2 regions of the Burkholderia latens genome follow, and region 1 is predicted to be linked to the other one. Evidence: riboswitches for the same ligand, from Rfam matches in the RefSeq annotation. Region 1 holds a riboswitch; the other holds the start of a gene.

Evidence for each region. A riboswitch is a leader RNA that binds a small molecule or an ion and turns the genes downstream of it on or off. The one in region 1 is predicted to bind cobalamin.
Region 2: another riboswitch for cobalamin. It lies ahead of WK25_RS24825 (TonB-dependent receptor domain-containing protein); the one in region 1 lies ahead of cobG (precorrin-3B synthase).

What each region holds. Positions count from the first base shown of each region.
Region 1 is NZ_CP013435.1:1,755,188-1,769,772, forward strand. Features, by position in the region: gene WK25_RS08170 (YaiI/YqxD family protein) at 1-186, shown strand, start outside; gene WK25_RS08175 (DUF1993 domain-containing protein) at 309-899, shown strand; partial or broken gene WK25_RS32045 (IclR family transcriptional regulator) at 1,146-1,268, shown strand; gene cobJ (precorrin-3B C(17)-methyltransferase) at 1,313-3,052, opposite strand; gene WK25_RS08185 (precorrin-2 C(20)-methyltransferase) at 3,049-3,783, opposite strand; gene WK25_RS08190 (precorrin-8X methylmutase) at 3,780-4,406, opposite strand; gene cobG (precorrin-3B synthase) at 4,399-5,760, opposite strand; cobalamin riboswitch at 5,867-6,057, opposite strand; gene WK25_RS08200 (bifunctional cobalt-precorrin-7 (C(5))-methyltransferase/cobalt-precorrin-6B (C(15))-methyltransferase) at 6,263-7,498, shown strand; gene WK25_RS08205 (cobalt-precorrin-5B (C(1))-methyltransferase) at 7,498-8,586, shown strand; gene WK25_RS08210 (cobalt-precorrin-6A reductase) at 8,583-9,314, shown strand; gene cobM (precorrin-4 C(11)-methyltransferase) at 9,358-10,086, shown strand; gene WK25_RS08220 (MFS transporter) at 10,366-11,562, opposite strand; gene WK25_RS08225 (MarR family winged helix-turn-helix transcriptional regulator) at 11,694-12,206, shown strand; gene WK25_RS08230 (glutathione S-transferase N-terminal domain-containing protein) at 12,410-13,114, opposite strand; gene WK25_RS08235 (ABC transporter substrate-binding protein) at 13,646-14,585, shown strand, end outside.
Region 2 is NZ_CP013438.1:1,229,107-1,243,691, forward strand. Features, by position in the region: gene WK25_RS24785 (acid phosphatase) at 1-726, shown strand, start outside; gene WK25_RS24790 (phosphoenolpyruvate carboxykinase (GTP)) at 886-2,751, opposite strand; gene WK25_RS24800 (isocitrate lyase) at 3,497-5,083, opposite strand; gene WK25_RS24805 (YbaK/prolyl-tRNA synthetase associated domain-containing protein) at 5,489-6,019, shown strand; gene WK25_RS24810 (helix-turn-helix transcriptional regulator) at 6,016-6,654, shown strand; gene WK25_RS24815 (threo-3-hydroxy-L-aspartate ammonia-lyase) at 6,711-7,685, shown strand; gene WK25_RS24820 (hypothetical protein) at 7,816-8,049, shown strand; cobalamin riboswitch at 8,195-8,387, shown strand; gene WK25_RS24825 (TonB-dependent receptor domain-containing protein) at 8,731-10,659, shown strand; gene WK25_RS24830 (LysE family translocator) at 10,718-11,356, opposite strand; gene WK25_RS24835 (Lrp/AsnC family transcriptional regulator) at 11,472-11,933, shown strand; gene WK25_RS24840 (VOC family protein) at 11,998-12,408, shown strand; gene WK25_RS24845 (copper-binding protein) at 12,572-12,922, opposite strand; gene WK25_RS24850 (DUF2182 domain-containing protein) at 12,959-13,696, opposite strand; gene WK25_RS24855 (DUF1326 domain-containing protein) at 13,747-14,391, opposite strand.

The sequences.
Region 1 (14,585 bases):
CTCGATCCGCGCGGCAACTGGTTCAGCCGCGAGAACATTGACGAGCGGCTGTCGACGCGCGCGATGATGGACCAGCTGCGTAGCGCGGGCATCGACACGGGCGGCCCGGCGCCGTTCAGCGCACGCGACGGCAACGCGTTCGCGTCGCAGCTCGACCGGTTTCTCGCCCGCCACGGCAAGCGTTGACGCGCTCGCGGGCCGGCGCGGCGATGCGTCACCGGTTTCGCGTCGAATCGTCTGCTGCGGCAGAATATGGATTCTGCCGCGTCATTGATCGTGCGGTGCGAACGACTCATCGGAGGGCATGAATGTCGCTGACCCAACTTCTCGTTCCAACCTTCACCCAGATGCTGCGCGCGCAATCCGCGTGGCTCGACAAGGCCGTCGCGCATCGGCAGGCCGCGGGCGACGCGTCCGATTCATCCGGCACGCCCGATGCGCTGCTGATGCTCAAGCTCGCGCCCGACATGTATCCGCTCGCCGCGCAGGTGCGGTTCTCGTGCTTTCAGGCGATGGAGCCCGTGCACCGGTTGCGCGGCGAGCCGCTGCCTGATGCGCTGCTCGCGTTGCGGGAGGCCGGCTGGCATGCGGATGCGCAGCCCGGCACGCTGAGCGACGCGCAAGGCATTCTCGCCGGCACGATTGCCTTTCTCGGCGAACTCGCGCCGGACGCGCTCGATGGCGGCGCCGCGTTGCCGATCGCGCTCGAATTGCCGAACGGCATTGCGTTCGACATGACCGGCGAGCAGTATGCGCGCGACTGGGCGTTGCCGCAGTTCTACTTTCACTCGATCGCCGCGTACGCGATCCTGCGCCATCACGGCGTCGAACTCGGCAAGGCCGACTACGTGCCGCACATGCTGGCGTACGTGCGGCCCGGCACGATTCCGCAAGGCTGACACGGTTCGCGCCGCGAAGCGCGCGGACGATGCGCACGTTATTCATCGGCGCGGCAACATGTTGCCGCGCCGATGCCACGCGATCGCGGCACGATCGTGGCCGATAACGAAATGGTGTGACCCGGCCGGCGCGGTGTGCCAGGCCTCGGCGGAATCGCCTTCGGAAATGCGCGCCGGCCGACATCACGCAGCACATTACGGCCGTGGCCTGCGCGTCGGAGATCGTGGTTGCGCTGACGCTCGACGGGGTTATCGGTCGCCGGACCGGCCGAGCGGATTCGTCAGCATTGCGACGCACACGCGGCGCTGCTGGTCGATGCGAAAGCGCGGTTGCTGACGGAGCAGGGGCACGGGCAGCAGGGGCCGTGAAGCGCGGCGGCGGAGGCGGGACGGTCCGCTCGTCCGTATAACGCTCAGCGATACCAGCGCGGCGTATACACCCACTCTCGGCCGCCACCGATCGCGAAACGCCGGGTCGTCGACGAACCGACGATCACCATCGTGCGCATGTCGACCTGATCGCTGCGCAGTGCGCCGAGCGTCGTCGTGGCGAGCGTCGCGCCGGGGCGGCCGATGTCGCGCCCGAGCACGACGACCGTATCGGCCGCGCGATGCGCGCGCACGACGTCGAGCGCACGATCGAGTTGCCATGGCCGTGCACGCGAAATCGGGTTGTAGAACGCCATCACCAGATCGGCCTGCGCGGCATGCCGCAGCCGTGTCTCGATCACGTCCCACGGCTTCAGGTTGTCCGACAGCGAGATCGCGCAAAAATCGTGGCCGAGCGGCGCGCCAGCCTGCGCGGCCGTCGCGAGCGACGCGGATACGCCCGGCTCGATGCGCAGCTCGACCGCCGCCCACTGCGGATCGCGTGCTTCGTCGAGCGCCTCCAGCACGGCCGCGGCCATCGCGAACACGCCGGGGTCGCCCGACGACACGACCGCCACACGCCGGCCCTCGGCAGCGAGCTCGAACGCATGACGCGCACGCTGCATCTCCTCGCGATTGTCGGTGCCGTGCACGCGCTGGTCGGCGCGGAACGGGCCGGCCATCGTCACGTAGGTCGTATAGCCGAGGATGTCGGTGGCGTCCGCGAGCGCGTTGCGCGCGGCGGGCGTGAGCCACGCGACATCGCCCGGGCCGATGCCGAGCACCGTCAGGCGGCCGCGCGCGCGGCCAAGCGTGGCCGGATCGACCGGCTGCACAGCCACCGCGCAGGCAAGACCGCCGGACGTTGCGTGCAGTGTGTGCGCCATGCGCAACGTGCTGCCGAGCAGCGTCGCGGCGTCGCACGCGCCAACGAGATCGTGTCCGGCGTCTGCATCGCGATCGAAATCGGCGAACCGCAGCGGCACGCCGAGCGTCAGCGCGGCCGCTTCAACGTGCGGATCGCCGAGCAACGCGGCCGGTGCGACGAGCGCGGCAAGCGCGAGCCGCGCGAGCCCGTGCGCGTCGAGCAATGCGCCGATACGCTCGGCAAGCGATGATTCGGCGTCGGCCGACACGCTGCTTGCGCCGATGCCGACCACGACGCTGCGCGGATGAATCACGAGCTCGTCGCGCGCGCCGCGCCACGCGTCGGGCGTTACGCGGATCGCGTGCGCGGCCGCGTCGTCACGCGGCAGCGCGACGTCGTCGAGCCACGGCGCCGCGCCGTCGACCCGCGTGGCCGCGCCCGCGAGCAGATCCGACACGAAGCGCTTGCCTTGCTGCAGATCGGCGAGCGCATAGCCATCGGGCGGGTTCAGCACGCATGCGCCGAAGCGCAGCTCGCCGCTCGTCGTGATCGCCGGTGCGACCGCGAGGCACGCGGCGATTTCACGTGCGATCGCGTTCACGCCAGTCAATCCGCCGAGCAGCGGCACGACGGCCGAGCCGTCTTCCGCGACTGCGAGCACCGGCGGCTCGACACCCTTGTCGGCGAGTGCGGGTGCGATGCAGCGGATCACGATCCCTGCCGCGCACAGCGCGACGATCGGCAGCCCGCGCGCATAGAGTTCGCGCAGATGCGCGCCCAGTTCGCCAAACGGCACGTCGGCGTCCACACGCGATGCGAGGCCGTGCACCAGTGCGCCCGGATAGCGCGCCTGGATGCGCCGCGCGGTATCAAGCGCGCTCGCGCCGAGAATCACGATCGCCGGCGGAGTCGTCATCCTTGCCATTTTTCCCCCGGCACGACGAGCAGCGAGAAATACGGCGACGCCATCGGATCGACTTCGTCGAGCGGCACGATGCGCTGGGTCGCCATCGTCGCGCGCTCGACGTACAGCGCGCGCTTCGCGAGCCCGAGCTCGTCGAGCACGCGCCGCACCTTGTCGAAGTTGCGGCCGAGCTTCATCACGACGGCCGCGTCGGCCTGCGCGAGCCGTGCGCGCAATTCGCGCTCGGGCAACACGCCCGACAGCACCGACAGGCTCTGGTTCCGATAGACGAGCGGCTGACCGAGCACGGCGGTGCCGCCGAGCATCGCGCACACGCCGGGAATCACTTCGGTGTCGTAGCGCGATGCGAGGCGGTCGTGCAGGTACATGTACGACCCGTAGAAGAACGGATCGCCTTCGCAGATCACCGCGACGTCGCGCCCCGCATCGAGGTGCGACGCGACGATCTCGGCGGCCGTGTCGTAGAAGTCGGCGATCACCGTCTCGTAGCAGAGCGGCGGCGCCAGCGCCTCGGTCGTCACCGGATAGACGAGCGGCAGTTGCGTCTGCGTATCCGCCAGGTGCGCCTCGACGATCCCGTACGCATTGCCTTTTTTGCCTTTCGCGACGAAATATGCGACGACCGGGGCCGCCTGCAGCACGCGCAGAGCCTTGATCGTCATCAGCTCTGGATCGCCGGGGCCGACGCCGACCCCGAACAGACGTCCGCGCGCGGCTTTCATTCGACCTCCGTCGCGAGGGCGTTGACGGCGGCGGCGGCCATCGCGCTGCCGCCGCGGCGGCCGAGCAGCGCGACGTACGGCACGCCGCGGCTGTCGGCGTCGAGCATCGCCTTCGACTCGGCCGCGCCGATGAAGCCGACCGGGAAGCCGAGGATCAGCGCGGGGCGGGGCGCGCCGGCGTCGATCATGTCGAGCAGATGGAACAGCGCGGTCGGTGCATTGCCGATCACGACGACGCTGCCGGCCAGGTACGGCCGCCACAGTTCGAGCGCCGCGGCCGAGCGCGTGTTGCCGAGTTGCCGGGCGAGGTCGGGCACGTCCGGTTCGCCAAGCGTGCAGATCACGCGATTGCCGGCCGGCAGCCGCGCGCGCGTGATGCCTTCGGCGACCATTTTCGCGTCGCACAGGATCGACGCGCCGGCCGCGAGCGCGGTGCGGCCCGCCGTGCCGGCGCCGGCGGAGAAGCGCAGGTCGTACACGACGTCGACCATCCCGGACGCATGGATGACGCGCACCGCGAGTTTCTCCAGATCGGGCGGAATGCGCGACAGGTCGGCCTCGGCGCGGATCGTCGCGAACGACTGGCGGTAGATTTCCTGCCCGTCGCGAATGTAGTCAAGCATCGGTGGTGTCCTGGCTGTGCCGCGTGCCGGTCAGTCGGGCCGCGGCCTGGTCAATCGTCAGATGGCGCGCGAGCGGGGCGCCGAGGCCCGCGCCGGCGTCGCGCCGGTAAAGGTCGTAGTGCGCGGGCGCGACCGCGACGAGCGTGTGCGTCGCGGGATGCGGCAGCGCGCAGTGGCGCTCGCAGCCGGTCACGTGCACGTCGAGCGGATGGCCGACGCGCGCGGCCAGTGCGAGCGCATCGCGCTTGGTATCGGCGCGCGACTTCGCGCACCCGGCGCTGCCGGTGCAGGCGACCAGCGCCGCCAACGGATCGGACGGCGTGCACACGAGTCCGAGCGCCGCCAGCGCATCGAGCACGGCTGGCGCGCGTTCGCACCGCACGCCGTGCACGAACACGCCTTGCCACGGCGTCATCGTCAGCGTGCCGTCGCCGTCGCTTTCGGCGAGTGCAGCGAGCCGTTCAAGCTGCGTCGCGTCGAGCCGGCCGAGCACGAACTGCGCGCCGACGCTGCAGCGGCCCGCGGTGCGCACCGGACGCGCGCCGAAGCGCAGCGCGGCGTCGGCATGCGGCCGTCGCCAGCCTGCCAATGCGGGATCGGCTCCGAGCGGGAAGGGCGCGTACTGCTGCGCGCGTTCGCGCAATGCCGGTTCGGCGCGGCTCGCGAGCAGCGCGCGCATCCGCGTCACGTCGGCCGGCGCCAGATCGAGGAACGCAAGCAGCAACGCGCGCACGAGCGCAACGGCCTGGTCCGGCGCGACGTCCAGCGCAGCGGGCCGGTCGCCCTGCGCGACCGGCGGGCAGCCGGCCAGGCCCGCGGCCAGTCGCAGCGCGCCGTCGCCGCGGCGCCATGCGGCGAGCCAGATGTCGTGCGGATGGTCGAGCGCGGCGACCGATTCGCCGCCGTCGAGCTGGATCGCGAATTTCGGCGACAGCTCGCCTCGGCGCGGCTCGCGCGCGAGCATGTCGAGCAACGGCGCGGCGACCGCCCGCGTGTCGAGCAGTGCGTGGGGATCGCGCCCCGCGAGCGGGCTGAGCATCAGGTTGCGGACGTCGTCGGTCGCGGCGAGCGCGGCGCGGCTGGCGGCGGCGCCATCGCCGCCCGGACGCGGGCCGAGCCCCGCACCGAGCAACGCGTCGGCCAGCGCATCGGCCGCGCCGTTCCGGATGCCGCGCAGCTGGAGATTCGCGCGATTGGTCGCGTCGATCGCGCCGGAGCCGTACATGCGGGCCGCTTCGGCGATCGCGCGTGCCTGCCGTGCGTCGACGCTGCCGCCGGGCAGCTTGATCCGGCACAGCCCGCCGTCGGCGGCCGCGACGACGCGCACGAGGCCCGGACAGGCCGACGGGCGCACGACAGGCGAGGCAGGATTCGAATCGGGGGCGGATCTCAACGGGATACCGGGGCAGTGTCGCGCCGCGGCCAACGCATCGGTACACCCCGCCCGACGCAGACTGGCACGCACGCACTTTCAGGCCGGCAGGTCTCCTGGCTGACAGGTCGACGCCTGCTCCCGGCCTTCCCGGTGAAACCAGTGGCATGAGGGGGAGTCGGCTCGCTGTCTACAGTTGCGGGGGCAGCCACAGCGGCGCGCGGCGCGCCCTGTGTTCCCTCTTCGGCCCCGAAGGGCACCGGCGAACGAACGGCCGTATCATACCCGATTTCACCGGCGCTCCGCGACCGTCGAACGGGCAGCGCGACCGCGGCGGGGCGCCGCTCGGCCGCGGCGGATCCGCAGATGAAACGCGCGAGGGAACACGGTACCATGCCGACTTTCGCAATGCGGAGCGCCGCGCCGGCTTCACGGCACGGCGGGCGCGCGCGACTCGATGGAAACGGACGATGGGGAACGGTGCATGACGGCGTGGCTGACGGTAGTGGGCATCGGCGACGACGGTTACGCGGGGCTCGGGCGCAGCGCGCGACGTGCGCTGCTCGATGCGACGCGGGTCGTCGGCGCGAGCCGGCACCTCGACATGCTGCCCGCGCGGTTGCGGGCCGAGCGCGAAGCGTGGCCGTCGCCGTTCGACGTGTCCGGCCTGCTCGCGCGCCGCGGCGCGCCCGTGTGCGTGCTCGCGAGCGGCGACCCGATGCTGTTCGGCGTCGGCGCGACGCTCGCTCGCGCGCTTGCGCCGGACGAATGGCGCGTGCTGCCCGCACCGTCGTCGCTGTCGCTGGCGGCCGCGCGGCTCGGCTGGGCGCTGCAGGACGTCGGCGCGGTATCGCTCGTCGGCCGGCCGCTCGCGACGCTCGCGCGGCATCTGCTGCCGGGCCGGCGTCTGTTCGTGCTGAGCGCCGACGGCCGCACGCCGGCGACGGTCGCGGCCGAACTCGCCGCACGCGGTTTCGGCCCGACACGCATCAGCGTGTTCGAACATCTGGGCGGCCCGCTCGAGCGGCGGATCGACGGCCTCGCGCAGGACTGGAACGTCGACGAGACCGCCGCGCTCAATCTCGTCGCGCTCGACTGCGCGGCCGGCCCCGATGCGCCGCGCCGCGCGCTGACGCCCGGCTTGCCCGACGACGCGTACCGCCACGACGGCCAGCTCACCAAACGCGACATGCGCGCACTGACGCTCGGGCGGCTCGCGCCCGCACCCGGCGAACTGCTGTGGGACGTCGGCGCCGGCAGCGGCTCGGTCGGCATCGAATGGATGCGTGCGCATCCATCGTGCCAGGCGATCGCAATCGAATCGCACGCGGAGCGGCAGCGCTTCATCGAGCACAATCGCGACGCGCTGGGCGTGCCGGGCCTGCAACTCGTTGCCGGACGCGCGCCCGATGCGCTCGCGGGCCTCGCCGCGCCCGACGCGATCTTCATCGGCGGCGGCGCGACCGCGGCCGGCGTGCTAGACGCATGCTGGTCGGCGCTGAAACCCGGCGGCAGGCTCGTCGCGAATGCGGTCACGCTGCAGGGCGAGCTCGCACTCGCCGCGTGGCGCGATGCGCACGGCGGCACGCTCACGCGCGTGTCGCTCGCGCATGCCGAGCCGCTCGGCCGCTTCGACACGTGGCGGCAACCGTTGCCCGTCACGCTGTACGACGTGCGCAAGCCCGATTCCACCGCAGCGGACTTCGCGGAATTCGCGTGATGCGCGACGAAAGCCCCGAACAACCGGCGCCGCTGCGCTTCGGCTACACGACCGGCAGCTGCGCAACCGCGACGTCGCTCGCCGCTGCGCGCCTGCTGCTAACGGGGCACGCCGGCGATGCGGTCGAGATCGTGCTGCCGAAAGGGCAGCGCGTGATGATGCGGCTCGAGTTCTGCCGAACCACGGCCGGCGGCGCCGAGGCTGGCACGATCAAGGATGCCGGCGACGATCCGGACGTCACGCACGGCGCGCTGATTTTCGCGCGCGTCGCGCTGGCCGCCGCGCCCGGCGTGCGTTTTCATGCGGGGCCGGGCGTCGGCACCGTCACGCGCGCGGGGCTCACGCTGCCGGTCGGCGAACCCGCGATCAATCCGGTGCCGCGCCAGATGATGACCACGCACCTCGACGCGCTCGCCGCCGAATGCGGCTATGGCGGCGGCTTCGACGTGACGATCGGCGTCGACGGCGGCGAGGCGCTCGCGTTGAAGACGATGAACCCGCGCCTGGGCATCGTCGGCGGATTGTCTATCCTCGGCACGACCGGCATCGTGCGCCCGTTCTCGTGCTCCGCGTATATCGCGTCGATCCACCAGGGCATCGACGTCGCGCGCGCGAACGGCATCGCGCATATCGCCGCGTGCACCGGCAATGCGAGCGAGGATGCGATGCGTGCGCACTACGGCCTGCCCGACATCGCGCTGATCGAAATGGGCGACTTCGCCGGTGCGGTGCTCAAGCACCTGCGCCGGGCGCCGATTGGGCGCGTATCGATGTGCGGCGGCTTCGGCAAGCTGAGCAAGCTCGCGGCCGGGCATCTCGATCTGCACAGCCGGCATTCGAGCATCGACCTGCCGCTGCTCGCGCAGTGGGCCGGAGAAGCTGGCGCGAACGATGCGCTGCAGACAGCGATGCGCGCGGCGAACACCAGCCAGGAAGCGCTGAAGCTCGCGCTCGCGGAAAACGTGCCGCTCGGCGACATCGTGTGCGCACACGCGCTGCGGATCGCGCGCGACATCGTGCCGGCGTCGGTCGCGATCGAGATGTTCGCGATCGACCGGCAGGGCCGTTTCGTCGGACGCGCACGATGAGCGCGCGCATCCTGTTGCTCGGCGGCACCGGCGACGCGCTGAAGGTCGCGCGTGCGCTCGAACCGCACGACGTATATAGCCTCGCGGGCCTCGGCAAGGTGCCCGACGACTTGCGCTGTGGCGTACGCGTCGGCGGATTCGGCGGAGCGGCAGCGCTCGCCGCGTACCTGCGCAGCGCCGGCATCGGCCTCGTGATCGACGCAACGCATCCGTACGCGGCCCGGATCAGCGCGAACGCCGCGGCCGCCTCACGCGACGCGGGCGTGCCGTTGTGGGCGCTGCGCCGTGCGCCGTGGACGCCGCGCCCAGGCGACGACTGGCGAATGGTCGACGACTGGGCCGGCATCGAGGCCGCGCTTGCGCCGTTCCGGCGACCGCTGTTCACGCTCGGGCGCGAACCGCTCGCGCATCTCGACGCGATCCCGCCGCACCAGTTCTGGCTCGTGCGCTGCCTCGATTCGCATCCGGGCAACGCGCGTGCGCAAGTCGTCGCCGCGCGCGGGCCGTTCACGCTCGACGGCGAACGCGCGCTGTTCGCGCTCGCGGGCATCGACGTCGTCGTCAGCAAGAACAGCGGCGGCGCCGCGACCGAGGCCAAGCTCGACGTCGCGCGCGAGCGCAGGCTGCCGGTCGTGATGCTGAAACGGCCGCCGCTGCCCGACGCCGATCGCACATTCGACTCGCCCACCGAGCTGCTCGCTGCGCTCGACCCGGCCGCGCGCGCGTGATGCGACGCGAACGGCCGCCCCCAGAATTCACGGAGAATTTTCGATGACGGTGTATTTCATCGGTGCCGGCCCCGGCGACCCGGAGTTGATCACGGTGAAGGGCCAGCGCCTCGTGCGCACGTGCCCGGTGATCCTGTATGCGGGTTCGCTCGTGCCGCCCGCCGTGCTCGACGGGCATCGGGCGGAGCAGGTCGTCAATACGGCCGAGCTCGACCTCGATGCGATCGTCGCACTGCTCGCCGACGCGCATGCGAAAGGGCAGGACGTCGCGCGCGTGCACTCGGGCGACCCGTCGTTGTATGGCGCGATCGGCGAACAGATCCGCCGGCTCAAGACGCTCGGGATTCCATACGAAATCGTGCCGGGCGTGACGGCCACCGCCGCATGCGCGGCGGCGCTCGGCGTCGAGCTGACGCTGCCCGGCATCGCGCAGACGGTGATTCTCACGCGCTTCGCAGGCAAGACGACGATGCCGGAAGGCGAAGCGCTCGGTTCGCTCGCCGCGCATCGCGCGACGCTCGCGGTCCATCTCGGCGTGCGGCATCTCGCGCGGATCGTCGACGAAGTGCTGCCGCATTACGGGCCCGAGTGCCCGGTCGCGGTGATCTATCGCGCGAGCTGGCCAGATGAGGAACGCGTGACCGGGACGCTCGCCGATATCGTCGACAAGGTGCAGGGCACGCAGATCGAGCGTACCGCGCTGATCCTGATCGGGCGCGTGCTGGATGCGCAAGGATTCGCGGATTCGACGCTGTATGCGAGCGCCGGCTGATCGCGAACGGAACGGACGGAACCGGATGCGAGGCGGGTTGACGTCATCCCCGCGCTGACGCCGGGCCAGTCCCCGCAGCGCATCGCGAGCTGCGCGTCACCCGTTCAGTCAGCAGCGAACGGCCGGCGCGTGTCGGCGGTGCGCTGAAGAAACACCGGCAACGCGTGACGATCTGCGTATGTCCGCGTATGTGTCGCCGGCGACGTCGCGCACGTGTGCCGCGGCGCCTGTCCGACCGGCGGCGCACAGGCGGCGGGCGCCTGACGCAACGCCCGCTGCCTACGCGCGCGCAACGCGCCGCGCGAACGTCGGCGCAAACCCTGCCGCCAGTGCGAACAGTACGACACAGAGGCAGGCCATCGCGATCCAGGCGGGCGACAGATCCGCGAGTTGCTGCCGCACGACGCCCGCCGCGAACGGAAACAGTCCCGCGATCAGATAGCCGACACCCTGGACGAAACCCGTCAGCGATGCCGCATCGGCGGGCGTCGCCGCATGATCGACCGTGACGATCAGCGACAGTGGAAAAAGCGCACCGATGCCGGCTCCGAGCAGCAACGCGGCCGGCAACGCGAGCGCCTGCGGCGCGGCCAACATCACCAGCAATCCAGCGAGAAGCGATGCGATCGCCGCGTGCAACGCGGGCCGACGATCGGGGAAGCGATCGATCGTCGCCGAGATTGCCAGGCCCGCGACGACTTCCGCGAGCGTCACGCCGCCGAGCAGGCTGCCGGCCGCGGTCGCGGACCAGCCAAGCCGCATGTAGTACGGCGGCAACCATGCCAGCACGAGCGTGTACGCGCCGGTCGCGATCCCGAAGAACAGCGCGAGCCGCCATGCGCGCGGCGAGCGTGACGGCCCGCCCTGCGGCACCGGCGCCGATGCCAGCGCCGAACTCGCCGTAGGTGCCGACGCGTCGCCGCCGCGGCCGGCGAACGACCATGCAACCGCCGCAATAGCGGCCGGCAGCGCCCAGCCCGCCAGCGCCACCTGCCAGCCCCAGCGCGCCGCGACCAACGGTGCGACGACGCTCGCGAGCACCGCACCGCCCATGATCGACGTCGAGTACACCCCCATCGCGCCGCCGATCCGCGCCGCGAAATGCGCTTTCACGAAGCCGGGCAGTAACGCCTGCACCATCGCGATGCCGAGGCCCGCGCAGCACGCGCTCGCAAGCAGCAGCCACGCGTGCTGCGCGCCGGCGCGCGACACGCACGCAAGTCCGATCAGCGCGACGCCGACCCACACACCCCCTGCGATGCCCGTCATCCGTTGCAGCCGGCGCGCGCCCAATGCACCGAGTCCCATCAGCAGAATCGGAATGGTAGTCAGCAGGCTTGCCGCGCTGTCGCCAATGCCCGTCGCGCGCTGGATCATGTCGAGCAGCGGGCCGACTGCCGCCAGCGCCGGCCGCAGGTTCAGCCCGACCAGCACAATCGCGGCAAGCCGCCATCCGGGAGAAGTGAAGGAGATCATCTGGAGTGGCCCTCGATATCGATGCACGGCATCCCGTCGGTCGCAGTGCGTTTTCAGGTAAAGTATTTCGACATCAAGATAAATCGCGATTTATCTCGACGTCAAGATAACTACCGGGCCGAGGAGGGTTAATGGATCGAGCCGCACATGCGCTCGCACAATGGCGCGTCGAGCGACCGGATCTGGATGCATCGTCGATGCTGGTGATCGGACGGCTGCAGGAGGCCGCGCTCGTCATCGCGCGCGACGGACTGAATCCGCTGTTCGCGCGCTACGGGATGCAGCCGGGCGAATTCGACGTGCTGGCGACGCTGCGGCGCAGCGGTGCGCCGTTCGCGCTGACGCCGACGTCGCTATACGACGCGCTGATGATGTCGTCGGGCGGCATGACCGCGCGCATCGACCGGTTGCAGAAGGCGGGCTGGGTCGAACGCCGGCCGAATCCGGACGACGGTCGCGGCACGCTGGTCGCGCTGACCGACGCCGGCCGCGCGCTGATCGACGATGCGGTGGTCGCGCACGTCGACAATCAGCGCGCGATGCTGGCTTCGCTGTCGCAAGCCGAACAGGTGCAACTGTCGGCGCTGCTGGAAAAGCTGCTGGCGGGATTGACGGGACCGGCGTCGGCGACGACCGAAAGATGACCGGGCCGCCTGATCACGCCGAACGCAGCGCGCGGCCAGAAGCGGAAAACGCGGAAAACGCGGAAAACGGAAGGAAGCGGCCCGCTGCGCGGTGCAGCGGGCCGCCTGTGGAATGAACGTCGAACGCCCGTGGCCCGCACCGACCGGCCATGCGGCGGGCACGCAGGCAGCGGGCCGCGCCCGCTGCACGAAACAGTCGCGCGTCAGTCGCGTGCCGGGATATTGAGCCCGCGCGCAACGGCCGGACGCGCGACGAACGCGTCGAGCGCTCGCGCGACATGCCGGAACTCGCTGAAGCCGACGAGATCGCCCGCCTCGTAGAAGCCGACGAGGTTGCGCACCCACGGGAAGATCGCGATGTCGGCGATCGTGTACGTATCGCCCATCACCCAGTTGCGGTTCGCGAGATGCGCGTCGAGCACGCCGAGCAGCCGCTTCGATTCGGCGACGTAGCGGTCGCGCGGACGCTTGTCCTCGTAGTCGCGGCCCGCGAATTTATGGAAGAAGCCGACCTGGCCGAACATCGGGCCGATGCCGCCCATCTGGAACATCACCCACTGGATCGTCTCGTAGCGGCCCGCCAGATCCTTCGGGATCAACTGGCCAGTCTTGTCCGCGAGATAGATGAGGATCGCCCCCGATTCGAACAGCGGCAGCGGCCGGCCGTCGGGACCGTTCGGGTCGATGATCGCCGGAATCTTGTTGTTCGGATTCAGCGACAGGAATTCGGGCGACAGTTGGTCGTTCGTGTCGAAGCGCACGAGGTGCGGCTCGTACGGCAGGCCGGTCTCCTCGAGCATGATCGACACCTTGACGCCGTTCGGCGTCGGCAACGAATAAAGCTGGAGACGGTCGGGATGCTGGGCCGGCCATTTTTTCGTGATCGGGAAGGCGGACAGATCGGGCATGAAGGTTCGCTCGTCAATGTGAAGAATCCGCGCTCCGCCGGCTCGCCGCGCGATACTGCCCGCGGCCAGGACGGCAGCGCGGACGGGGCGACCGCGAGGGCAGGCACGCGGGGCGCGCCGAAAACGCCAACTGTAGCCGATCCCCGTGATTGCTGCAGACGGCGGCGATACGTGCCACGGGCCGCGGCCGTGTACGCGTCGTGTCATGGCGCCATGCACGCGTGTGCGGGCGTCGCGGCGCCCGGTGCACCGGTGATGCTGGGCGCGCACTGCGCTGCACGGAGGTGACGACTGCCGGCGCCGCCCGCGTGAACCGATTGCATTGCGGCGCACCCCGATATACGACGTCCTAACACATTACGGGCTGAACGTGCCATGGGATCGCGCGATGTCCAAACCGTCGACAATCGGAAGGTTGTTGTTAGGGAAATTCCCGCCCCGCGCCGCTCGGTTTTTTGTTGACCGACATCGTATAACGCCGTCATGATTTCCTGAAAGAACGGTCCCATCCACCGACCGAAGCGAGGAGACATGAACACAACCACGATCGCGCGCCGCGCCCGCCGGATCGCGCTGGCGCTGGGCCTGACGCTGTCGGCGGCGGCCGTCGCGGCGCCGGTGTCGCTGAACGTCGTCGACGTCGCGGGCAACCTGCAGCTCACGCAGAAGGCCATCGACGCGTTCAAGGAAAAGAACCCGAATCTCGTCGCGAACGTCACTTTCACGAACGCGCCCGCGCCGCAGCTGCCGGGCAAGATCAAGGCGATGCAGGCGGCGGGACGCGCGGACATCGATCTGGTACTGACCGGCACCGACGCGCTGGCCGCCGGCATCGAACAGAACCTGTGGTTGAAGCTGCTGCCCGACAACGCAAGCGCATTTCCCGGCGTGCTCGACAAGTACGCGCCGGGCCCGCGCAAGATGCAGGATCTCGCGCAGGGGTTCGGCCTCGAAGTGACCTACATGCCGGCCGGCCCGCTGCTCGAATACAACCCGGCGAAGGTCAGCGATCCGCCGAAGACGCCCGACCAGCTGCTCGCGTGGTGCAAGGCGCATCCGAACAAGCTCATTTACGCGCGCCCGGCGAACTCCGGCCCCGGACGCACGTTCCTGATGGGGCTGCCATACGTGCTCGGCGACAAGGATCCGCATGATCCGATCAACGGCTGGGACAAGACCTGGGCGTTCCTGAAACAGTTGAACGAATGCGTGCCGTACTACCCGGGCGGCACGTCGGCGGTGATGAAGGAGCTCGGCGAAGGCACGCGCGACATGACCGTCACCGTCACCGGCTGGGACCTGAACCCGCGGGCGCTCGGCATCGTGCCGGCCGACTTCCGGGTCCAGGCGTTCGACAACATGACATGGGTCAACGACGCCCACTACATGGTGATCCCGAAGGGCGTGCCGAAGGACAAGCTCGACGTGCTGTTCAAGCTGATGAATTTCCTGCTCGAACCGGCACAGCAGG
Region 2 (14,585 bases), on a different replicon from region 1:
GGCAACGCCGCCTATGCGGATCCGTCCGACCACCGCGTGATCCCGCCGCAAGTCCACGCAACGATCGGCGATCGCCTGTCGGAAAAGAACGTCGACTGGGCGTGGTACAGCGGCGCGTGGCAGTACGCGCTCGAGCATCGCGACACGGGCACGGTGCCGGATTTCCAGTACCACCATCAGCCGTTCAACTACTTCGCGAACTATGCACCTGGCACCGAAGCGCGTCGCAGGCACCTGCGCGATGCAGGCCTCGGCGACGAGCCGTCGACCAATCGCTTCATCGCGGACATCGACGCGGGCCGCCTGCCGGCCGTCGCGTTCTACAAGCCGCAAGGCAACCTGAACATGCATGCCGGGTACGCGGACGTCGAATCCGGCGATCGCCACATCGCGCACGTGATCGAGCGGATTCGACGCGGCCCGCAGTGGGCGAACACCGTGATCGTGATGACGCACGACGAGAACGGCGGCTGGTGGGATCACGTCGCGCCGCCGGTTGGCGATCGCTGGGGCCCAGGCTCGCGGATTCCGGCACTCGTGATCTCGCCGTTCGCGAAGAAGGGTTACGTCGATCACACGATGTACGACACGAACTCGATCCTGCGCTTCATCAGCCGCGTGCACGGGCTCGCGCCGCTCGACGGTGTGGCCGCGCGCGACAAGGCATTCGCGTCGCGCGGTGCGACGCCGCCGGGCGACCTGACGAACGCGCTCGACCTCGGCTGACGCACGACGGGCGTACGCTCGCCTTCAACGGCAAGGGCGCCGCCGCGGTGCAACGCGGTCGCCCCTGAGCATCGCGCAAGCGAAAACGTCCCGCGCCGGCCATCGAAGCCGGCGCGGGACGTCCCCGCCGCGTTCAGGTCGTGAGCCCGATACTGCCCGTCACGCGCCGATACGCTGTTCGATCTTCTTCATCGTATCGGTAAGCTCGGTCGGCAAACGCAGCTTCAGCGTGTCGAACAGCGCTGCGTGCAGCTTCAGTTCGTCGCGCCATTCGTCGGCATTCATCGACGTGACCGCATCGAACTGCTCGCGCGTGAAGTCGAGCCCGTCCCAGTGCAGGTCGTCATACGCGGGCGACACGCCGAACGCGTGTTCGCCACCGCCGCCATTGGCTTCGAGACGATCGAGCATCCACTTCAGCACGCGCATGTTCTCGCCGAAGCCCGGCCAGACGAACTTGCCGTTCGCGTCCTTGCGGAACCAGTTCACGCAATAGATCTTCGGCAGTTTCGCGCCCGCGGCTTCGAGCTGCTTGCCGAGCTTCAGCCAGTGCGCGAAATAGTCGCTGACGTTGTAGCCGCAGAACGGCAGCATCGCAAACGGGTCGCGACGCACGATGCCCTGCTGGCCGACGGCCGCGGCGGTCGTCTCCGAGCCCATCGTCGCGGCCATGTACACGCCTTCGACCCAGTCGCGCGCTTCGGTCACGAGCGGCACCGTCGTCGAGCGGCGTCCGCCGAAGATGAACGCGTCGATCGGCACGCCCGCGGGATTCTCCCAGTCCGCGTCGATCGACGGGCATTGCGACGCAGGCGCGGTGAAACGCGAGTTCGGATGCGCGGCCTTGCGGCCGGTCTCCTTGCCGATTTCGGGTGTCCACGGGTTGCCCTGCCAGTCGGTGAGCTTCGCGGGCGGCGTGTCGGTCAGGCCTTCCCACCACACGTCGCCGTCTTCGGTGAGCGCGACGTTCGTGAAGATCACGTTCTCCTTCAGCGTCGCGATTGCGTTCGGGTTGGTCTTCACGCCGGTCCCCGGCGCGACGCCGAAGAAGCCCGCTTCCGGGTTGATCGCATACAGGCGGCCGTCGCGGCCCGGTTTCAGCCATGCGATGTCGTCGCCGATCGTCGTGACCTTCCAGCCGTCGAAGCCCTGCGGCGGAATCAGCATCGCGAAGTTGGTCTTGCCGCACGCGGACGGGAACGCCGCCGCGACGTGATATTTCTTGCCGGCCGGCGACGTCACGCCGAGGATCAGCATGTGTTCGGCAAGCCAGCCCTCGTCGCGGCCCATCGTCGACGCGATGCGCAGTGCGAAGCACTTCTTGCCGAGCAGCGCGTTGCCGCCGTAGCCCGACCCGAAGCTCCAGATTTCGCGCGTGTCGGGGAAGTGCACGATGTATTTCACCGGATTGCACGGCCACCGCACGTCCTGCTGGCCCGGTTCGAGCGGATGACCGACGCTGTGCACGCACGGCACGAAATCGCCGTCCTCGCCGAGCACGTCGTACACGTCGCGGCCCATGCGCGTCATGATCCGCATGTTCACGGCCACGTACGGGCTGTCGGACAGCTCGACGCCGATATGCGCGATCGGCGAGCCGAGCGGCCCCATCGAAAACGGCACGACGTACAGCGTGCGACCGCGCATCGAGCCGCGGAACAAGCCGTTCAGCGTGTCGCGCATTTCGCCCGGCGCGATCCAGTTGTTGGTCGGGCCGACGTCGTCGGGCGAGTCGGTGCAGATGAACGTGCGATCTTCGACACGCGCGACGTCGGACGGATCGGACTGCGCGAGATACGAGTTCGGGCGCTTCGCCGGGTTCAGGCGAATCAGCGTGCCCTGATCGACCATCGCCTGGCACAGCGCGTCGTATTCTTCCTGCGAACCGTCACACCAGACGACGCGCTCGGGCTCGGTGAGCGCCGCGATGCGCGACACCCAATCGATGAGCTTGCGATGTTTGACGAATGCCGGGGGAGCGATCAGCGGGCCGTGCGTCGCTTCGGCCAAAGAGATTTGCGACATGGAAATGTCTCCAGATTATTGGGCGGGGATGGAGGATGCGGGGCGGGCCCGCGAGATGCGGAATGCGGTCGGAGCGCAGGTTGAAGCGACGCGCAACACGGGACGCGCGAACGGTGCGCGTGTCGATGCCGCGATGCGGGCGAGAGAATGTGATGTCTCGTATAAGCGAGCGAACGCGAGTTTCGCCATGCAAGCAACCTGCCGTACAACGCCATGCCGGCCAGCATACCATCGCCGTTATTGGGCGGGCGTTGCGTTGCAACAAGAAACAACTGTGACGACGTATCGGCACGCGCGTTGCAGACAAGTCCTTTTTACTGCATCCACGCGCACGCTTTGGGGACGAATCCGGCGGGACGGCCGTGCGGCAAGGCTTTCGGGGCGACGGAAAAATTGGCGTCATGGATGCGCACGCGACACACGCGAATGCGTGCGGAGCGAATTGGCGTTTTCGCTACTCAGGCAAACCCTGAATTAGGTTGCGTACACAAACATCTGTCGCGAAGCACCGCGTACGGCACCGCTCAAAACGGCGCACCGGGCAATCCGGGGTAATACGCGCTCGGCGATTTCAACGTCGATGAACGGCGTCGCGCGCTCGCGCGGAGCACTGCACGTGCGGTCGATTTCGACGCGACCTCCGTGACCGCGACGAGCCGGCACGTCGTAACGCCGCCGCGACTGCCCGGATGGAAAAACGCCAACCCGTGATTAACGGATTGGCGTCGTGCCGCAGGTCGGACGATTACGCGAACTGATTCATCGTGTTGTCCTTGCCAGCCGCCTTCAGCGCTGCTTCGCCGCTGAAGTATTCCTTGTGGTCGTCGCCGATATCCGAGCCGGACATGTTCTGGTGCTTCACGCACGCGATGCCCTGACGGATTTCCTTGCGCTGCACGCCGGCCACGTAGCCGAGCATGCCCTGGTCGCCGAAGTATTCCTTCGCGAGGTTGTCGGTCGACAATGCGGCCGTGTGATACGTCGGCAGCGTGATCAGGTGATGGAAGATGCCTGCTTCACGCGACGCATCGGCCTGGAACGTGCGGATCTTCTCGTCGGCGATTTTCGCGAGTTCCGTGTCGTCGTACTCGACGCTCATCAGGCGTGCGCGGTCGTACGCCGACACGTCCTTGCCCTCGGCCTTCATCGCATCGTAAGCCTGCTGACGGAAGTTCAGCGTCCAGTTGAACGACGGGCTGTTGTTGTACACCAGCTTCGCGTTCGGAATCACCTTGCGGATTTCGCGAACCATGCCGCCGATCTGCGCGATGTGCGGTTTCTCGGTTTCGATCCACAGCAAGTCGGCGCCGTTCTGCAGCGACGTGATGCAATCCAGCACGCAACGCGCCTCGCCCGTGCCCGCGCGGAACTGATACAGGTTGCTAGGCAGGCGCTTCGGACGCAGCAGCTTGCCGTCGCGCTTGATCACGACGTCGCCGTTGCCCAGTTGATCGGCCGACAGTTCTTCGCAATCGAGGAACGAGTTGTATTGATCGCCCAGGTCGCCCGGCGTGTTCGTCACGGCGATCTGCTTGGTCAGGCCGGCGCCGAGCGAGTCGGTACGTGCGACGATGATGCCGTCGTCCACGCCCAGCTCCAGGAATGCGTAGCGGATCGCGCGGATCTTCGCGAGGAAGTCCTCGTGCGGCACCGTGACCTTGCCGTCCTGGTGGCCGCACTGCTTCTCGTCGGACACCTGGTTCTCGATCTGGATGCAGCATGCGCCCGCTTCGATGAACTGCTTCGCGAGCAGGTAGGTTGCTTCGGCGTTGCCGAAGCCGGCGTCGATGTCGGCGATGATCGGCACGACGTGCGTCACGTGGTTGTCGATCTTTTCCTGGATCGCGGCCTTCGCGGCAGCGTCCTTCGCCGCATCGAGCTCGCGGAACAGCCCGCCCAGCTCGCGTGCGTCGGCCTGGCGCAGGAACGTGTACAGCTCGCGAATCAGTGCGCTCACCGAGGTCTTCTCGTGCATCGACTGGTCCGGCAGCGGGCCGAACTCCGAGCGCAGCGCGGCGACCATCCAGCCCGACAGGTACAGGTAGCGGCGTTCGGTGCTGTTGAAGTGCTTCTTGATGGAGATCATCTTCTGCTGACCGATGAAGCCGTGCCAGCAGCCGAGCGACTGCGTGTACTTGGAAGGATCGGCGTCGTAGGCGGCCATGTCCGCGCGCATGATTTTCGCGGTGTAGCGCGCGATGTCGAGGCCCGTCTTGAACTTGTTCTGCGCACGCATGCGCGCCGCATACTCGGGATTGATCGCATTCCACGCGCTGCCGTAGGTTTCCTTCAAAGCAGCCACTGCGTTGATGTCGTCTTGATATTGGGACATGTCTATCTCCTGGGAACGAAGCGCATTTGGGTAAAGAGTTCAGCGTGCCCGCCGCGTGTGACGAGGCGAACTGCATGGACTCAATACTAACGCCGGTCATCGCGGTTTCGAACGAGTCTTATATAAGACATAAGATATAAATTTCTCTTGTTTTTCAATGAGATAAGCGCGCCTTTTTGCGATGCAAAACAGGTTTTCAAGCGGCGGAAAGGCCGTGCGTCGCGAATCGCCGCTGCATTCCGCGATATGAAACGGCCTTTCGGCACTCGAAGAAACGACAGCTTTCGCGGCCCCGGCATTGTCTTTGCCACGGTCATGACAAAACGTCTATACTTGGACAATTCTTCGAACCCAAACCGGTCCGCCGCGCATTGCGAGGCGCCGCTCCTCCCGCGAGGCCCCCCGATGAGCGACTACCCCGTTTTCGATGCGCTGTGCGACCTGCTGGCGACCGCCAGCGCGCGCTTCCGGGTGCTCGAGCACCCGGCCGAAGGCAAATCCGACGTGATCGCCGCGATCCGCGGCACGCGTCCCGAGCAAGGCGCGAAAGCGATGCTCTGCACGTTCAAGGACGGCGGCGACGCCACCGCGCTCGCGGTGATCCCCGGCCATCTGAAGATCGATTTCCGCAAGGTCGCCGACGCGGTGGGCCGCCGCAAGGCGACGCTCGCGCCACCGGAACTCGCGGCCGCGGTCACGGGCTGCGTGATGGGCGCCGTGCCGCCGTTCGTGTTCGACGCGAACGTGACGCTCGTCGTCGATCCCGCGCTGATCGAACTCAATGACGAAATAGCGTTCAACGCGGGCCGGCTCGATCGTTCGATCGTGCTCGATGCATCCGACTACGTGCGGATCGCGCGCCCGCTGCTGGCCGGCATCACCCGGCCGCAAGCCGTCGACGCGAACCCCACGCGCGCGCTCGAGGCCGACGCATGACCGCGCCCAGCCCGACGCCGCAATCGGAACAGGCGTCGCTGATCGAGCAGGTGCTGCGCATCGCCGAAGGCCTCGGTGCGATGCTCGCGCCGTTCACCGAGGTGGTCGTGCACGACCTGCGCACGCCCGAGCACGCGATCCTCGCGATCCACAACAACCTGTCTGGCCGAGCGATCGGCGACCCGGCGACCGAACTCGGGCTCGCGCGCATCGCCGACGACAACTTCCCGCAGGTGCTCGCGAACTACGCGAACCGCTTCGCGGACGGCCGCACCGCGAAGAGCACGTCGGTCGGGATCAAGGATTCGAGCGGCCGCTACGTGGCCGCGTTGTGCCTGAACGCGGACATCACGCTGTTCCGCGGCTTCCAGGGAATGCTGAACCAGTTCTGCAGCATCGACGGCGTGCCGGTCGCGGAAACGCTCGATCCGGCCGGCGCGGATGCGATCCGGCAACGCATCGACGCATTCGCTACGCGCCTCGCGACCACACCGCGCGAATTGAAGACCGATCAGCGCCGTGCGCTGATGCAGACGCTGAAGGCGGACGGTTTCCTCGACGTGCGCCGCGCGATGGAGATCGTGTCGCAGCATCTCGGCGTATCGCGCGCCACCGTATACAACGATGCAAAATGACGCGTGCCCTCGGGCCGCCCCGCTTACCTGTTGACTGACCTTCCGACGAGCGACTCATGCACACTCCGCCCCTCCCTACCTATGACGACGTCGCGGCCGCCGCGACACGGCTCGAAGGCCACGCGCACCGCACGCCCGTGATGACGTCGCGGACGATCGACGAAGCGCTCGGCGCGAAGGTTTTCTTCAAGTGCGAAAACCTGCAGCGCATGGGTGCGTTCAAGTTCCGCGGCGCATTCAACGCGCTGTCGCGCTTCGACGCAGCGCAGCGCCGACATGGCGTCGTCGCGTTCTCGTCGGGCAACCATGCGCAGGCGATCGCGCTGTCGGCGCGCATCCTCGGCATCCCGGCGACGATCGTGATGCCGCAGGACGCGCCGGCCGCGAAAATGGCCGCGACACGCGGCTACGGCGGCAACGTCGTCACATACGACCGCTATACCGAGGACCGCGAGCAGATCGGCCGCGAACTCGCGGAGCGGCACGGGCTCACGTTGATCCCGCCGTACGACCACCCTGACGTAATCGCGGGCCAGGGGACGGCCGCGAAGGAGTTGTTCGACGAAGCCGGTCCGCTCGACGCAGTGTTCACGCCGCTTGGCGGCGGCGGCCTGCTGTCCGGCACGGCGCTCGCGACGCGCGCGCTGTCGCCGCACGCGAAGCTGTACGGCGTCGAGCCGGAAGCCGGCAACGACGGGCAGCAATCGTTCCGGTCCGGGTCGATCGTCCACATCGACACGCCGCGCACGATCGCCGACGGCGCGCAAACGCAGCACCTCGGCAACCTGACGTTCCCGATCCTGCGCCGCGACGTCGACGACATCCTGACCGCGACCGACGCGGAACTCGTCGACTGCATGCGCTTTTTCGCAACCCGCATGAAGCTGGTCGTCGAGCCGACCGGCTGCCTGTCGTTCGCGGCCGCGCGCCGGATGAAGGACGAACTGAGAGGCAAGCGCGTGGGCATCGTGATCAGCGGCGGCAACGTCGATCTCGAGAACTTCTGCGCGCTCGTCTCGGCGCACGCATGACCGGCGCGGCGCGCCGATGACGCGATGAAGCCCGCGTCGTCCGTGCGCCGCCGCTCCTTTACGCCGCGTTAAGTTTCGCGCCCTACACTGATTGCATCATCCCGCAGTCGGTCGTGAAGAAGGAGCCATCATGAACACGCACGCGATCGTCGCCGCCGCTCTCGCGACAGCGTCCATGCCGACGTTCGCTCAACCGCATGTCGCGTCATCCGTTTTTTCCGCCGCGGCGCCGCGCGACCACGTCGAGCAGGCTGCCGGTCACTCATCCGCAGGCCTCGTGCTCGCGAAGATCGATCAGAACAATTCGCCGCCCGATCGCGGCGGCGATCCTGGGGGCCGCGCGCACGCCGGCATGCATATGTAGTGCTGCAGCCGCCGACGCGCCGTTTCATCAGACATGAAACGCGCGCTGCACGCGCAAAAGAACGGTTGTGGGAAGCGTTGCCCGCACACTGACGTTTTTTCGCACCCCGTTCCCACCGGCAATTGACGCGCGCAAGCGCTCGCCATTACGCTTGCGCGCTGATGGTTCCCGACAACGGGATTAAAAGGGAACGCAGGGAGGCCATGCCTCGAATCTGCGGCTGCCCCCGCAACTGTAAGCGGCGAATCCGCGCCACCGCACGCCACTGGGATACCGGGAAGGCAGGCGCGCATAACGACCCGCGAGCCAGGAGACCTGCCATCGACCCGAGGTCCAAGCAGCCGCACCGGGCGGGGTGTCCCGGCGCGCCAGGCACCGCCTTTGGCGGTTGCCCCCGTTGCATGGACGGCCCGACCTCAGGACCCTTCAGATGTCCATTCTTTTCGTAATCGCTTGCGCGCCGCAGGCGTTGCACCGGCGCGTCGCCCGCCCACGCGGTCGAGGCGCGCCCATGTTCGGCGCCGCGGCACCGGCGTCGCCCGGCGCGTGGCCCACGCACGATGACGACACGCGGCGCCCACGCCGTCACATTCCGCGATGATGCGCCAGCCCGCCGCGCGCGCCGCCGCGCGCCCCGCTTACGCTCGCCGTACCCGCAACACGATCACGTTTCGCTGCCTCATGAACCTTCGCCACTTTCTCGCCACGTCCGCCGCCACCGCGCTGCTGGCTCCGCTTGCCCACGCCGCCGGCGACGCGGCGCCCGCACAGCCGTCGCCGTCCGCGGACGCCCCCACCCTGCCGACGATCAGCGTGACCGACACGCGGCACCTGCCAGAGTCGTTCGATCAGCGCTATGCGACGACGCAGGTGCTCACGCGCGCCGATCTCGAGCGGCTGTCGCCGAGCGATCCGAGCATCACGCAGGCGCTGGCGACGTTGCCGGGCGTGACCGTGTCGCAGAGCGGCGGCCCGGGCTCGTCCGCGTCGGTGAGCATCCGCGGCTCGTCCGCGAGCCAGGTTGCCGTATTCATCGACGGAATCCGGATCGGCTCGCCGACCACCGGCGTCGCGCCATGGGCAGACCTGCCGACCGAAGCATTCGAGCGCGTCGAGGTGATTTCGGGGCCGGCGGCCGCATCGTTCGGCGCGAACGCGATGGGCGGCGTCGTGCAGTTGTTCACGCGCCGCGCGGCCGGCCAGCCGAACCAGACCACGGCGTCGTTCGGCGGCGGCTCGAACAAGACCTTCGACACGCAGCTGCGCACGTCGGGCACCGTGCCGTCGACCGGGCCGCTCGCCGCGCTCGGCGGGCTCACGTATGCGCTCGGCCTGCACGACTACAACACGGCCGGCATCGATTCGACGCGGCCCGTGCTGCCGTACCACGAGAACGGCCGCAACCCGTATCACGCACAGGATCTCGACGCGCGTCTCGGCTACGCGCGCGACAACTGGTCGGTGTCGACGTTCGCGCTGTATCACCGCTCCGACCTGTCGTTCGACAATGCCGGCTTTGCGAACCGCGAGCTCGATCATCAGCTGACGACCGGCATCGCGTTCCATCTCGACATCACGCCCGACACGCAGTTCGACCAGTCGTTCGGTTTTGCGAACGACCGCCAGTTCCTGTACGCGAGCGATCCGGCCATCCCGACCGACCAGATCAACTCGCAGCGCATCAGCACGTCGACGTCGCTCACGCACCAGGAGCGCGGCCTCCATCTGTTCGGCCTGCCGCTGTCGGGTGAGACGAAGCTCGCGTACGACTTTACGCGCGAACAGGCGTTCCTGCCGGTCGACGTGCCGGACGGCGTGCCGACCCGCAACGATTCCGCATTCTCGCTGCATCAATCGGCCACGCTCGGCAGCGTGACGATGTTCGTCGCGGGCCGTCACGAAATCATCGCGGGGAAAGCGGTAAACACCGGCAACGCGGCGCTTTCGTGGGCGATCACGCCGGTGTACACGGCGCGCGTGTCTTATGGCAACGCGTTCCGCCTGCCGTCATTCAACGACCTGTACTACCCCGGCTATGGCAATCCGGACCTGAATCCGGAGCGCAGCAATACGGTCGAGGCCGCGCTCGACGCGAACACCGCGTACGGCACGTTCAGCGCCGCGATCTACGACACGCGCGTGAGCAACCTGATCGCGTACAACCCCGCGACGTTCTCGCCGATCAACATCGGCCGCGCGCATATCCGCGGAATCGATCTGTCGTACAAGGGCGCGATCGGCCGTTCGACGCCCGTCAGCGTCGCGATCGGGATTCTGAATCCGCAGGACGAAACCAACGACAGCTGGTTGAGCCGCCGGCCGCGGCAGACCGTCAGCGTCAACATCGACCACACGTGGGACGAGCTGAAGCTGCACGCGCTGAGCACGGGCGCGTCGCTGACCTACGGCGGCACGACGTTCGACAACCCGGCCAACACGATGTATCTGCCGTCGTACCTGACCGTGAACCTGCGCGCGTCGTACCGGATCAACTCGCGTCTGACGGTGTCCGCGTCGCTGTCGAACCTGTTCGACCGTCAGTACATGACCGCGTACGGGTACAACACGCTCGGCCGCACCGCATTCGGCAAGGTCAGCTACACGTTCTGACGCGCGCCGCGCACGCGTCGGCGCCCGCCATCACGGGCGTCGACGCCGCACCGGTGCATCAGGCGCCCACGACGCCGCGCACGCCCGCGACCAGCTGGATCGCGCCGAACCCCGCAATCACGACGGCCGAGGCGCGCGACAGCCCGTGCATGAACGCCAGCGACATCTTCATGCGCAATGCGGCGGTCGCACTGCTCAGGCACAGCCACCACGTGGCCGACCCCACGAACACGCCGGCGACCATCAGCGCGACGGTCGGCCCGATCGTGCCGTGCTGCGGGCCCGCCAGCGGGCCAAGCGCCGCGAAGATCCCGACGAACGACAGGATCGTCATCGGGTTCGACAGCGTCAGGCCGAACGTCGTGAAGAAATCGCGCAGCACGGTGGTGCGCGCCACGTCGCGCCGTGCCGCCGCTGCCGCCGGCGCCTGTCGTGCGATGCCCGCGGCCAGCCACACGAGAAACGCACCGCCGCCGATCTTCAGCACGACGGTCAACATCGGAAACGCCGTGACGATGCCCGCGACGCCGAGCGCGCCGAGCAGCCCGTAGATCGCGTCGGCGCACGCGGCGCCGATGCCGGTCGCAAAGCCCGCCTGGAAACCGCGGCTCAGGCTGCGCTGGATGCACAGCATGCCGATCGGCCCGACCGGTAATGCGATCGACAACCCGATCACGACGGACTTGATGAACAGCATGGCCGGCTCCTCGCGACATGCAATGACTCGAACCGTTATCGTAGGGAAAGTCCGGTCGCCGCTGAACGCGGTTTTTAAGGAAAAATGGCCGCTTCACCTTAAAAGCTCCGCCACGATGGACGAACTCGACTGGAAGATACTCGCGCAATTGCAGACCAACGGCCGCATCAGCTATACGGAACTGGCACGCCAGGTCCACCTGTCGGTGCCGGCGGTGACGGAGCGTGTGAAGCGTCTCGAAGCGGCCGGCGTGATCGACGGCTACACGGCGCGCGTCAATCCGGCCGCGGCCGGCTACCCGGTGAGCGCGCTGATCGGCATCACGGTGCCGCAACCGGCGAAGGCCAAATTCCTGAAACTGCTGGAAACGATCCCCGAAGTGGTCGAGTGCCATCACGTGACCGGCGCGGATTCGTACGTGATGCGCTTCGTCGCCGTCAGCATGACGCATCTGGAGCAACTGATCGAACGCATCAACCTGTACGGCGAAACGCGCACGTCGATCGTCATGTCGACGCCGCTTCCCGCGCGCGGGCTCGTGCGTCCGGCCGCGGCGGGCAAAGCATCGCGGGCGTGACAGGACGCCCCGCTCTGCGCGATGCTGTGCAATGCGCACCTTGCACGAACCGGATACCCTTGCCATGCCAGTCATCGGACTCAATCATTACAACCTGCGCGCGGACCGGGCGACGCTCGACACGCTGCGCGATTTCTACGTGGATGTCGTCGGCCTTGAACCCGGCTATCGGCCGCCGTTCCAGAGCGCGGGCTACTGGCTGTATGCGGGCGAGCACGCCATTCTGCATCTGTCGGAAGCGCGGCCCGGCGAGGTGCGGACGTCGCACGCGGTCAATACGTTCGACCATATGGCGTTTTCATGCGAAAACGCGGCGGCGATGGAACGGCGGCTCGCCGACGCGCGGGTCCGGTACTCGCGCACCTACGTGCCGCTCACGCGACAGCTCCAGCTCTTTTTCACCGACCCGGCCGGGAATGGTATCGAGTTGAATTTTGCGCGGCCGGAAGACATTTCCGGCGACGATGCGGGTTAGCGCCGCCGCCTCGCGTATATCGGTCGCGGTCACATGCCGCGCTTGCGCGGGCCGCAGGACGGCCCGCGAATATCGCGGCGGCCGGCCCGAGCCGAAGCGATGCCGCCGTATGCGGCGACTCGACTCCGCGTGCACACGCACGGCGGCCGCGACGCCGATCGAATCACCGTTGCTTCACGAGCTTCACGATCGTCAGCGCGCCGTTCACGCGCTCGATCCGCACCTTGACCTTGTCACCCGCATGCAGCGACTCGATCATCGCCGGGTCGCCGGCCTTGAACGTCATCGTCATCGGCCCCATGCCGACGTTCGCGAGCGGACCGTGTTTCAGCGTCAGCGTCCGCTGCACCGCATCGATCCGTTTGACTTCCGCATCGGTCAACGCAGCATCGGGCGCCGATGCCTTCATGTCGCCCATGTTCATGTCGGACATGCCGCCGGCCGCGCGCACAGGCATGGCCAGCGCAACGGCCATCATGCCGAGCACGGCGACAGCAACGCAGCGAATCTTCATGGAGTCATCCCGACCTGGCAATGACGAACGCGATCGTCAAACCAGCAACGTCGCGATCGCCCACACAATCAGCACGCTGCCCAGCGCACGGCCGACCTGCTCGCCGCCAGGCAGCACTTTTTCGACGAGCACGATAAGCGATAACGCAACGATCCACACCACGTTCATCACGCCGCCGACGAACAACAGCGCCATCAGCAGCCAGCAACAGCCGACGCAATAGGCGCCGTGACGCACGCCGAGCACGAAGCTACCGGCCGCACCCGGGCGCGCATACATGGTAAGAAACCGCACCGGCGACCGGCACTGACGCAGGCATGCGCGTTTCAACGGAGAAAACTGATAGACGCCGGCCAGCGCGAGGACGAACGCGGAAAGCGCGGCGCTCTTGGACCACAGCATCATCCCGGAGATCAGGCCGGCCGGCTGCAGCAGCATCTGCATCGCGGCCGCGCCGGCAGAGAACGCGAGCCATGCGACCAGATATCCGGCCAGCAGCAACGTCGACGCGATCGCCGCGCGCGATCCGTCCGTACCGCGATACCGCAGCACACGCCGGTACAGCAGCACGAGCGGCGCCGCGCCGGGTGTCATCATCGCGATCATCATCACCCACCACATCATGACCACGGTGGCCGGTGACGGATCCATCGCGCCTGCGTCGTCGGCGAGCCGATGCGGGAACAACGCGAGCGCCGTCATGTCCGTCGCCGACATGCCGGTGCCGGCGCCCGTCCAAAGGTATGCGCAGCACACGCCGACCAGCGCCGCCATGCCGAGCAGCGTGACGATACGCTCACGCCGCAGAACGTCGTCGAGCACGATCACGCGACGGCGCGATGCCGGATCAGCCCGTGGTTGTTCATGTGCAGCCGTGCGAACTGCGCATAAGTGCGCTCGAGATCCAGTTCGATGTGGCCGCGCGAGCGGCCGGTGCCCGAACCGATCTCCGCCAGCTCGTATTCGAAGCCGTGCGGCAGGTCGATGCGTGCGCGATGCTCGGCGCCCGTCACCGGATTGCGGATCGGTTCGCCGACGAGGTCGAACACGCCGTCGACGCTGATCCGGCCGCGCCGCGCATCGACATCGACGTCGAAGTCGATCTTCGCGAAGATCGGCTCGTAGGCCTGTTCGAGCGTCGACGCGAACACGGCGAACATCGTCGCAAATGGATCGGTATCCTGACCGGTCATGATCTTCAGCACGGCGTCGCATTGCGCGGGGCTCGCGCGTTCGTCGACGATCGGCTGGCAACGGCCGCGGCCTTCGTGAATCGCGCCCGGCCACTGGAACACGACGGCGATCCGCACGCCGTCGAGCACCACGTCGCCGTAATGGCCGCTGTCGATCGAAATCGCACCCATCGCTTCGCAGTGGCCATGCGTCGGCAGCGAATTGAACTGGCAGGGACAACCGTATGAACAATTGCAGTTGATCAGCTCGGTTCCCTGAATCTCCCACGGTGTCATGGCATCACCTCGCGCGATCGGTGGCACGTAACGCTTCGAATCTAGTGCACCGCACAGCCGAAAGCAAAGTACGCCTTCCGTGCCGGTCGGCGGGCGAGGGTTCGCGCTGGCACGGGCGTGTTGCCCATGCGGATTGAGACGTGCGGGCTCGCGGCACTGCCGCCCTGCGTCCTGCACCGTCGCGCCGGCGCTCT